DNA from 2 places in the Planococcus sp. MB-3u-03 genome. Region 1 is predicted to be linked to the other one. Evidence: riboswitches for the same ligand, from Rfam matches in the RefSeq annotation. Region 1 holds a riboswitch; the other holds the start of a gene.

Region 1 (5,291 bases):
CGGATGGTCAGTTCAGGAAATGACGCTCGGTAAGGTTCACCGGTTTCCGGGTTGATCGAAAGCGGGCCGGTCGAACCGCTGCAGCCGCCGAGTACATTGAAAGTGATGACTTGGAACTGCCCGGTATCCACCGCTTTTCCTGGGCCGATCAGCCCTGCCCACCAGCCGGGTTGATCTGCAGTTCCCACTGCATATTGATCGCCCGTCAGCGCGTGGCAAACCAGAATCGCCGGTGCAGAACTTTCTCCGACGCGTTCATACGCCAATTCCACTTCGGGCAATAGTTGATCCGATTCAAGTTTCAGCTGGCCGATGGATACTGTCGTCATCCGAATCCCTCCTTACGCGTTCTCGAGTACTGCTACTTGGATCGCTTGCTCCAAATCAGCGATTAAATCTTCGTGGTTTTCCAATCCTACAGACAAACGGATCAACTCTTCCGTTACACCGCTGTTTTTCAACTCTTCTGCTGTCAATTGCTGGTGTGTCGTGGACGCCGGATGGATGATCAATGATTTGGCATCGCCGACATTCGCCACGTGCGACCATAAATTAACGCCATCAATCACTTTGCGGCCGGCTTCCCGTCCGCCTTTGATGCCGAAGTTGACGATCGAACCATAGCTGTCTTTCAAATATTTATCAGCAAGTGTTTTGGATGGATGTCCTTCAAGGCCAAGGTAATTGACCCACTCGACTTGCGGATGGTCTTTCAAATATTCCGCGACTTTTTGTGCATTCGTCGCGTGGCGTGGAATCCGTAGATGCAAAGTTTCAAGTCCCTGAAGCAGTGCATGGGCGCTGTCCGCACTGAGCGATGGACCGAAATCGCGCAACAGCTGGACGCGTAATTTCGTCGCGAATGCCGCTTCCGGTACATCGATTCCGAAACGGATGCCGTGGTAGGATTCATCCGGCTCCGTGTAATTCGGAAAGCGCGGGTTGTCCCAGTTAAAGCGTCCGGCGTCGACCGCTACCCCGCCGATTGTCGTCCCGTGGCCGCCGATCCATTTCGTGGCGGAATGGATGACCACGTCTGCACCGAATTCGATCGGGTTGCTGACGAAAGGCGACGCGAATGTATTATCGATCAAAAGCGGTACGCCATTTTCATGTGCGATATTGGCTACTTTCTCGACGTCGAACACGTTCAAACTTGGATTTCCGATAATTTCACCGAACAAGGCTTTCGTTTTGTCCGTGATCGCTGCACGGAAATTTTCAGGGTCGGTGGCATCGACGAATTTTACGTTAATGCCATAGCGCGGTAATGTGTTGGCAAATAGATTATAAGTTCCTCCATATAAATTGCTGTCGGCAACAATTTCATCTCCCGCTTCAGCAATATTCAACACTGAGAATGCAATGGCTGCCATTCCTGAAGACAAAGCTACTGCAGCAGTGCCGCCTTCAAGAAGTGCGACGCGCTGTTCAAACACATCGACTGTCGGATTCATGATGCGTGAGTAGATATTGCCCGCTTCTTTCAAGCCGAATAGGTTTTGTGCGTGTTCGGTATCTTTGAATACATAAGAAGTCGTTTTATGGACCGGTACGCCGCGAGCGCCTGTTACTGGATCCGGTTCTTGGCCGCCGTGTAATAGAAGAGTTTCTGGTTTAAAGTTTGTCATTGTCAATTCCTCCTGTTTTCTGATAGTTTTTTCGGTTTGAGGAGGACACAAAAAGACCCTCTTCAGAAAGAAGAGGGCCGTCATATGCGGATTTGCCTCCTCTTATCTTTCAGCGACGCAAATGCGCGCTGTAGGATTTAGCACCTTTCCAGACATGAGCCTGTTGGTTGCCGGGCATCGTAGGGCCTATTCCTCCGCCTCTCGTGATAAGAGTATTCAGTTATTTTTGCTTGTTGAAAAGTATAGTGGACAGCCTCGGCTAAAGTCAAGCATATTTTCTAAAAATTTTAACTACTATAAATAACTTATCTTCCAAAAATTACATGAAAGCTATTGACTTTTCGCTATTTCGAAATAGAGTAGGAATCAATGAATTGAATAGCTTACATCACTTTCTTATCCAGAGAAATCGAGGGACAGGCCCTATGACGTTTCGGCAGCAGATTCGCAAACCAGCGAAAACTGTGCTAATTCCTGCAAATGCTTCGGCATTTGGAAGATGAGAATGAGATGGTTTCATACTTTGGAGCCCTCTTTTTTCTTGCGCATAAGAAAAAAGAGGGCTTTTTGTTGTTATTTCAAGAAAGTGTTCGTTCGCACTCATTCGAATCGTTATTTGCAGCCACAGGAGGGACACCATGATTCAATTTGAAGCAGTCAAGAAAACTTACGTATCCGGCAAGCAGCAAGTCCATGCACTCAATGGCATCGATTTGACCGTCGAGACCGGCGAAATTTACGGCGTCATCGGATTTAGCGGCGCGGGGAAAAGCTCATTGATCCGCACGGTGAATTTGCTCGAGCGGCCGTCGCAAGGACGCGTGCTCATCCACGGAGAAGATATTTCCACTTTAAGCGCACGCAAAATCCGCGATACGCGAAAAGACATCGGCATGATCTTCCAGCATTTCAATTTGCTGAACTCCAAAACAGTGCACCATAATATCGCGATGCCGCTGCTCCTGGCCAAGACCCCAAAAGCGGAAGTCGACCGGAAAGTGGCGGAACTTTTGGATTTTGTCGGGCTTGCCGACCAAGCGAAAAAATACCCGGATCAATTGTCCGGCGGGCAAAAGCAGCGCATTGGCATTGCGAGAGCACTCGCAACGAACCCTTCGATATTGCTGTGCGATGAAGCAACCTCAGCACTCGACCCGCAGACGACTCAGTCCATACTGGATCTACTGCGCCGCATCAACCAGGAATACAATATCACCATCTTACTCATCACTCACGAAATGGGCGTTATCAGGGAAATTTGCGACAAAGTGGCCGTGCTTGAAGAAGGCCGCGTCATCGAGCAAGGCAGCGTGTTTGAAGTGTTCACCAATCCTCAGCACGCGACGACAAAGCGTTTCGTCCGTTCTGTCATGAACGACGAATTGCCGGATTCGCTGCTTGAGCAGATCCGTTATAACGACGGCACCCGGCCAATATACCGTGTGCAGTTTACCGGGAATTCAGTCGGCCAACCATTCATGTCAAGAGTATCGCGTGAATTCCAGCTCGATTTGAATGTGCTGTTCGGTAACATTACAGAACTCCAAGGCATTCCATACGGCAACTTGATTGTCGAGTTCGACGGCGCACCCGCAGAAATCGACCGGGCACTCGCCTCAATCCGAAACGACAATATTCAAGTAGAGGAGGTTCAGCAACATGCAGGTTGATCAATCGCAAATTTTAGAAGCTTTATGGGAGACGCTTTACATGACGGGTGCATCATTCGTTTTCTCACTATTCATTGGCTTGCCGCTTGGCATCTTGCTGGTCGTCACGAGAAAGGGCCACCTGCTCGAAAATGAAGCCGTATTTAACGTATTGAACATCGTCATTAATATATTCCGCTCGGTTCCGTTCATCATCTTGATGGTCGCCATCATTCCATTGACGCGCGTCATTGTCGGCACATCGATCGGCACGGCCGCCGCCATCGTTCCATTGGTATTTTACGCAGGGCCGTATATCGCCCGCCTTATCGAAAACTCATTGCTTGAAGTCGATAAAGGCGTCATCGAAGCAGCCCAGGCGATGGGCGCTTCTCCCGGCCAGATCATTTTCCGCTTCCTTATCCCAGAAGCGCTCAGCTCCCTTGTCCTGGCATTGACCATCGCCATCGTCGGCTTGATCGGCGCATCCGCCATGGCCGGTGCGATCGGTGGCGGCGGACTCGGCGACTTGGCCATTACTTACGGCTATCAGCGCTTCGACACATTGGTCATGCTCTTGACTGTCGCCATTCTGGTCGTCCTTGTCCAAGGCGTCCAATCACTCGGCAACCTCATGTCCCGCAGAGTGCGCCGGAGCTAAGTTCTTTTATGCACGTCAATCAAATTCAATAAAGCGATTTATTTATTCATCAGCACCACTACTTTAAAAACACATTGGAGGATTTCATCATGAAAAAAATTACAGCTCTTTTAGCAACAGCAGGCGTAGCCGCTCTTCTCACCGCGTGCGGAGATGATAGCTCAGCTGGAGAAACGACGAAAGTGACACTAGGCATCAGCGGATCGGACACGACGATCTGGGATTATGTCGGCGACAAAGCCGCTAAAGAAGGCATCGAGCTCGATATCATCACCTTCTCGGATTATGTTGCGCCGAACTTGGCACTCGCTGAAGGCGAACTTGACTTGAATGCTTTCCAGACCATCTCTTATTTCGATGAGTTTGTCGAAGAGCATAATGTCGACATCGTGCCGATCGGCTCTACCGTCATTGCACCGATGGGCTTGTATTCCGATAAATATGAATCGATCGAAGAACTTCCCGAAGGCGCACAAATCGCAATGCCGAACGAAGCGACCAACATGGGCCGTGCATTGCTCCTGCTCGATGAATCCGGGCTCATCACGTTATCCGACGATGCCGGGTTGACCGGAACGGAAGAAGACATCATCGACAACCCGAAAAATATCGAAGTTGTCCCGATGACTTCCGCCCATACGCCTCGCGCTATGGCTGACGTCGCTGCTTCCATCGTCAATAACGGCATCGCAGTCGACGCAGGCTTGAACCCGACAGAAGATCCGATTGCCCGTGAAAGCGATACGGCAAAACCTTATATCAACCTGATCGCCGCACAAGCTGGCGAAGAAGATAACGAAGCGTATCAGCGCATCGTCGAATTGTACCAGGAAGAAGATACAGCTGAGTTTGTCATCGAGCATACAGAAGGCGCTCAAATCCCGACTTTCGTTTCAGTTGAAGAATTAGTCGACTACAAATAAATAAACGAACGAACTGCAGTTGCATGCCGTTAAAAAAAGAAATTTCATTTGAGGGGGACGATCACATGACCATCATTAGCGAAGCGCGAGACAATTACGGAATCGATCGACAAGAACCGTGCACAGTATTTACGCATCAGCCATGCCATCCATGAAAATCCGGAAATCGGCAACGAAGAAGTGTTCGCGAGCGGACTGTTGACCGGATTGCTTGAAGAAGCGGGATTCCAGGTTGAATACGGTGTCGCTGGCCACCACACCGCTTTTACGCAGTCCGCGACAGCCAAAGCCTGGACCGACCGTCGCGTTTCTTGCTGAATACGACGCCTTGCCGGGCATCGGGCATGCATGTGGGCACAATATTATCGGCACGACCAGTGTTGCAGCCGCGATTGCGCTCAGTAAAACCTTGAATTGACCGGCGGGC
Region 2 (5,291 bases), 1.2 Mb from region 1:
CTCATCGGCCTCCGGTTCAGCTGTTTCTGCCGCTTCTTCTGTCACTTCTTCTTCCTCACCTGCCTGCAACTCAAAAGCAAGAGAACCTTGTATCGGATGGCCGTCTTCGCTCAATACATCATATTCCACGACATAAGATCCGTCTGCGAGCTCCTCGGCCGGCGTACCGATCAATTGGTCGTCCATGACGGCCACTTCACTGAAATCGACAGCGGTCCCGTCCATTGTCATCGTCATTCCACTGCCTTCTTCAATGCCGGCACTGAAATCGAGCGCAACGGCTACTACCGGTTCGGTTACGAGCTCCCCTTCAGCCGGAGTCGAGGCTTCGAGCACAGAATGCGCTTGTGCTGAAATCGGAAACAACAGCAATGCGCTCAATAAAATCATCGTTTTCTTCATCGGAATAATTCCTTCTTTCTTATTAGGTCAAATCAATTTTTCATCAACTCTTTTCAGCCTATTTCATTTGAACGGAAGAAACAAGAGCGGCGCACTTGGATTTATGAAATTTTCCTGAAGATTGATGGGATAGGAAAAAGCCCCGAATGATTTCGGGGCTTTTCAAAGTGTTAAATAAGTTCATAATCCGCTATAAGTCTAAAATGAACTTAGCTTTTCAACATTTAATAATCAATGGCCTGTCTGAGTATTTGGAGAAGCGTTCGCTCGACTCCAGTGGTAAAGCGAGACGACCGAGACCCCGCAAGACGCGCAGCGGCTGAGGAGGCTTGGGCGCGAGCCCACGGAAAGCGAGCGATAAGCTTCGGAAAATACGATTTCTTAAACTTGTCGACAGCCCAAAAGCCCCGAATGATTTCGGGACTTTTGGGCAGTTTCTTTACAATCCACGAACCGCTTCCTGCGAAGTCTTTTCGCGCTTCTTCACAGTTTCGGCAATCAGGCTCACCGTGATCATCGACGTGAAGCCGAGGATCGAACTGAAGAACATCGCTTGGAAAACGTGTTCGATGACACCGGTGCCGGTCAAGATCATATAGCAGCCCGCTCCGCTGACGACAGAGGCGATGGCGCCGGATTTATTGGCGTGCTTCCAGAAATAGCCGAGGCTGATCGGGGCTGCGATGCCGCTGATGATGGCGGAGGTCCCGAAGTTGGTCAATAAAGCTAAAGATTCCGGCCGGTTGATCGACATATAGAGCGACACCAGGCCGATGAAGACCAGCGACACTTTCGATGCCCTCAGCACCTTGGCGTCGAGTTCCTGTTCCGTCAAATTCTTGTTTTTGTAAAGGACCGGCACGGCCAGCACTTTGAACAAATCGTTGCCGATGCTGTTGGTGATGCCGAGATACAAGCTGTCGGTCGTCGACAGGATCGCAGAGATCAAGCCCATGACAAGCAGCGCGACGATGACAACCGGGAAAGCTTCCATGATATACGCCGGAATGGCGCTATCAGCCGATGCGAGCCCCGGCAAGATGATGCGCGCCGCGAGCCCAGCGAATACCGAGAAGATCGACAAGGTGAACAAAGAGACGCCTGCGGATAAAGTGAAGGTCCGCAAGTCTTCCTCTTTTTCGACCGTCAGCACTTTATTCATCAAATGCGGCAGCAGCACGAATGAAAACAGCAGCCACTGGATGCTCAAGATAGCGAAGCCGCTATAGAACGGCCCGCCTGTCGACAGCGGCGAAACGAGTGCCGGGTCGATCGCGCGAAGTTCCGCTTGCAGCGTGCCGAACACATTCCATCCGCCGCCGATTGTCCACAATAACGAAACGAATAACAATAGCGACACGACCGCCATCGTCGCTCCTTGGATGCCGTCGCTGACAATCTGTGCGAATGCGCCGCCGAGGCTGACGTAAACGACCGTGATGATGACGCCGATCGCAATGCCCCATAAATATGGAATGCCGATGACCGTTTCGAACATCGTAGCTAAGCCGACGTTCTGCCCGACGATGTAATAGATATTGAACAGCACTAGTAATGCGACGAGCACGCGTAAGGCTTTGCTGTTATAACGGTTGCCAAGCCACTGGGGAATCGTCAAGCTGCCGCCATTTTTCTGCCCATAGCGCCAGAAGGTTTTCGTGAACAGCAACAGGCCGAGCCACGTAACCCCGAAGCAGCCGATCGTGTACCATAAAGTCGATAAGCCGTATGTATACGCCCAGCCTGGCACCCCAAGAAACAAGTTCGCACTGGCGTATGAGGCGCCAAAACTCATGCCGACGACCGCTGGATTGACTTTGCCTTTCGCGATGGCAAAGCCTTTCATCGATCCGCTATGGGCTTTGCCTTTTTTCCCGAGCCATGTCGTCAAGGCGAAATAGCCGACGAGCATCGCACTAATCAGCGGCAATAGCCAAGTTGTTTCATCACCCATTGCGTTCGCCTCCTTTCGGTTTCGGTTTTGGGTATAGTTTATTCCATAAGGTCAGCCCGACGATCCAAAAGACGGCGACGGCGATCCAGTAAGCTGTCAGCATGCCCATTCCTCCTTTAATTTCTGGCCGGTTCGTGCAAGTGCTTGAACGTTCTGCCCGGATGATTGTCTTTCAATTGCGCTTGGCCTTTGCCGTAGATTTTCTCGCGGTATGTGCCGTCTGTGTATTCTTTCTGCACAAGCCCACGTTCCTGCAAGACCGGAACGACCAGTTCAACAAAGTCCTCGAAGCTTCCGGGTGCGAGCGTATACGCTAAATTAAAGCCGTCGACACCGGTTTCATCTCTCCAGCGCTCGACTTCGTCTGCGACTTGCTCCGGCGTTCCGACCGCGACCGGCCCTCTTCCGCCGATGCCGACGAATGTCGCCAGTTCCCCGATCGTCCATTTTCTGTCCGGATCGGCACGCGTGAACACTTCGACCGCCGATTGCATGGCGTTGCTTTGGATGTATTCAAGCGTATCGTCCGGCTCGTATCCGGAAAAGTCGATGCCGGTCCAGCCGCTCAGCAAGGCGAGTGCGCCTTCGTAGCTGACATGGCTTTTCAAAGTTTCGTATTTCTCTTGCGCTTCCTGTTCGGTCTTCCCGACAATCGCGGTGAAAGTTGTATAGACGAGCACATCTTCCGGGTTTCGGCCGTTCGCCGTGATGCGTTCTCTTAATGCGTCGACGCCTTTTTTCACAACGGGAATCGTCGGCCCTGCCGTAAACACCGATTCGGCGTGCTTCGAGGCGAATTCCCTGCCGCGCGGCGAAGCGCCTGCCTGGAACAATACTGGCGTGCGCTGTGGCGACGGTTCGGATAGATGAGCGCCTGGCACTTTAAAGTAGTTGCCTTCGTGGCGGATGTCATGGACTTTTGACGGGTCGGTATAGATTTTCGACTGTTTGTCGCGGACGACCGCGCCATCTTCCCAGCTGCCTTCCCATAATTTATAGCAAACGTCCAAATATTCGGCCGCGAATTCGTAGCGTTCGTCGTGGCTCATCTGGTCATCGAGCCCGATATTGACTGCGGCGCTTTTCAAATAGGAAGTGACGACGTTCCAGCCGATGCGCCCTTTTGTCAGATGGTCGAGTGTCGACATGCGCCGTGCGAAGGTGTACGGATGTTCGTGGCTGACAGATGCCGTGACCCCGAAACTCAAATGCTTTGTCACCGATGACATGAGCGGCACGACCAATAGCGGATCGTTGACCGGCGTCTGCACCGCATTGCGAAGTGCCGCATCGCGCGTCCCGCCGTAGACGTCGTAGGTCCCGAGCACATCGGCCAGGAACACCGCGTCGAACTTCCCTTTTTCCAATAGCTTCGCCAGCTCGATCCAATATTCGCTGTCCTTGTACGTATGCGATCGGTCGTCCTCATGAAGCCACAACCCCGGCGACTGGTGCCCGCCTGCGCACACCATCTCAAAAGCGTTCAAATAAATCCGTTTCTTCGTCATCGTCAAATTCCTCCTTTTGAAATCGTAATTTCCGCAGCCCTCAGTGGAAAATAAAAATAGCCCTCTTTTCTCTGAAATGAGAAAAGAGGGCTATATGAATAATCGGGTCCGCTCTCTTATCTCCCAAGGAATCTCTCCTTGCTGGAAGTAGCACCTTCCTGATTGATATCAGGGGTTGCTGAAGCGTCATCGGGCCAGTCCCTCGGCTTCTCTGGATAAGATTATTAAATTAATCCCTATCTTAATACTAGGAAATAGAGAAGTCAACCGAATTTTCAAAAATAATTTATTTCTTTAGAAAGCGGATGGGCGAGTCTCCATAATCTCCGGGGATTCTTCTGTCTTTTGCACAGAAAAACGCCAATCCCCTGCAATGGGAATTGGCGTTTCCTGTTATTCTTCCTGCCCGCGTGGTGCTTTTGGCGGTTGGCACGTATCGCATTTGCGCTGGTTGTTCTTGTTGAACTTCGTGAAAGTCTTCTCGAAGTTATTGCCGCATGCGCATTTGAACAAGAGCTTTTGGGAGAATCCGTGGTATTCCGTCGACAATAACTTGCTGTCGGAATTGTTGTTGACGAATGTCCGGATTTTATCGATCGTCCATCGTTTATTCATTCTGTTACACCTCAATTTAGGATTGGCTGGAGGCTTTTGGGCATCCAGTGCCTTGGGACAACGCATAGTTGCCTTAAGTCATCTATTATAGCACGCCTCGAGCCATTCTGTAGCATTGTTCATGCCTGACTGGCAAAACACCTTCTGCCAAATACGATCTGTAAAAAATTTGAATCTTTTTGTAGATTTGCTGCGTATAATTTAACTGATAGCAACATACATCCATTTCACAAATGAAAGGCATGATTTCATGGGCATTGTCACATTAGTCATTTTGATTTTCTTACTTCCTTACGTCTGGTTTCTCTGGACTGGCATCAGTAACAAAACCGGCATGATGGAGAGATACCGCTGGAAAAAACCGCTGGCCGCGCTTCTTGGGCTTGTCCTTATCAGTGCAGTGCTGAATTATTTTTATTCCAACGCCTACCAACTGGCATTTTTCCAGAACGGTTTCGAATTGATGGTCGGCCTCATTGTCGCCGGTGCCTTCCTGGTGATTCTGTCGATCATCAATATTATTGTCGGCATCGTTTATAAAAACGCCCCCAAATCGTTCCACAACCCGAAAGTGGCTTGGACAGTTTCAATGTTCCTGTGTGCCACGATCCTGTTTTTCATCGTCTGGGTTTATCCTTTGGCGGAAAAAGCATCGTATATTACACAGCTCGAGTCAGCGATTGCCGCTGCGAATGAACAGCAAGATGGCGAGGAGATCACTGTCGTGTTCATGAGCTCCGAAAAACAATGCGTCCGCCGCAGAACCGAGAACTGCAACTCGAGCGATTACCAAAATGCTTTTTTCGTCAAAA

Evidence for each region. Region 1 has a riboswitch for S-adenosylmethionine ahead of CW734_RS14875 (methionine ABC transporter ATP-binding protein). Riboswitches for the same ligand answer to the same signal wherever they lie in the genome.
Region 2: linked by a shared signal. The riboswitch ahead of CW734_RS04090 (LLM class flavin-dependent oxidoreductase) and the one ahead of CW734_RS14875 (methionine ABC transporter ATP-binding protein) in region 1 are both predicted to bind S-adenosylmethionine.

What each region holds. Positions count from the first base shown of each region.
Region 1 is NZ_CP025135.1:2,727,795-2,733,085, forward strand. It holds gene metX (homoserine O-acetyltransferase MetX) at 1-329, opposite strand, end outside; gene CW734_RS14870 (O-acetylhomoserine aminocarboxypropyltransferase/cysteine synthase family protein) at 342-1,631, opposite strand; SAM riboswitch class I at 1,731-1,844, opposite strand; SAM riboswitch class I at 2,025-2,137, shown strand; gene CW734_RS14875 (methionine ABC transporter ATP-binding protein) at 2,270-3,301, shown strand; gene CW734_RS14880 (methionine ABC transporter permease) at 3,291-3,941, shown strand; gene CW734_RS14885 (MetQ/NlpA family ABC transporter substrate-binding protein) at 4,031-4,864, shown strand; partial or broken gene CW734_RS14890 (M20 family metallopeptidase) at 4,958-5,291, shown strand, end outside.
Region 2 is NZ_CP025135.1:546,676-551,966, reverse strand. It holds gene CW734_RS04100 (copper resistance CopC family protein) at 1-402, opposite strand, end outside; gene CW734_RS04095 (sodium:solute symporter family protein) at 842-2,356, opposite strand; gene CW734_RS04090 (LLM class flavin-dependent oxidoreductase) at 2,473-3,864, opposite strand; SAM riboswitch class I at 3,978-4,086, opposite strand; gene CW734_RS04085 (hypothetical protein) at 4,258-4,479, opposite strand; gene CW734_RS04080 (hypothetical protein) at 4,730-5,291, shown strand, end outside.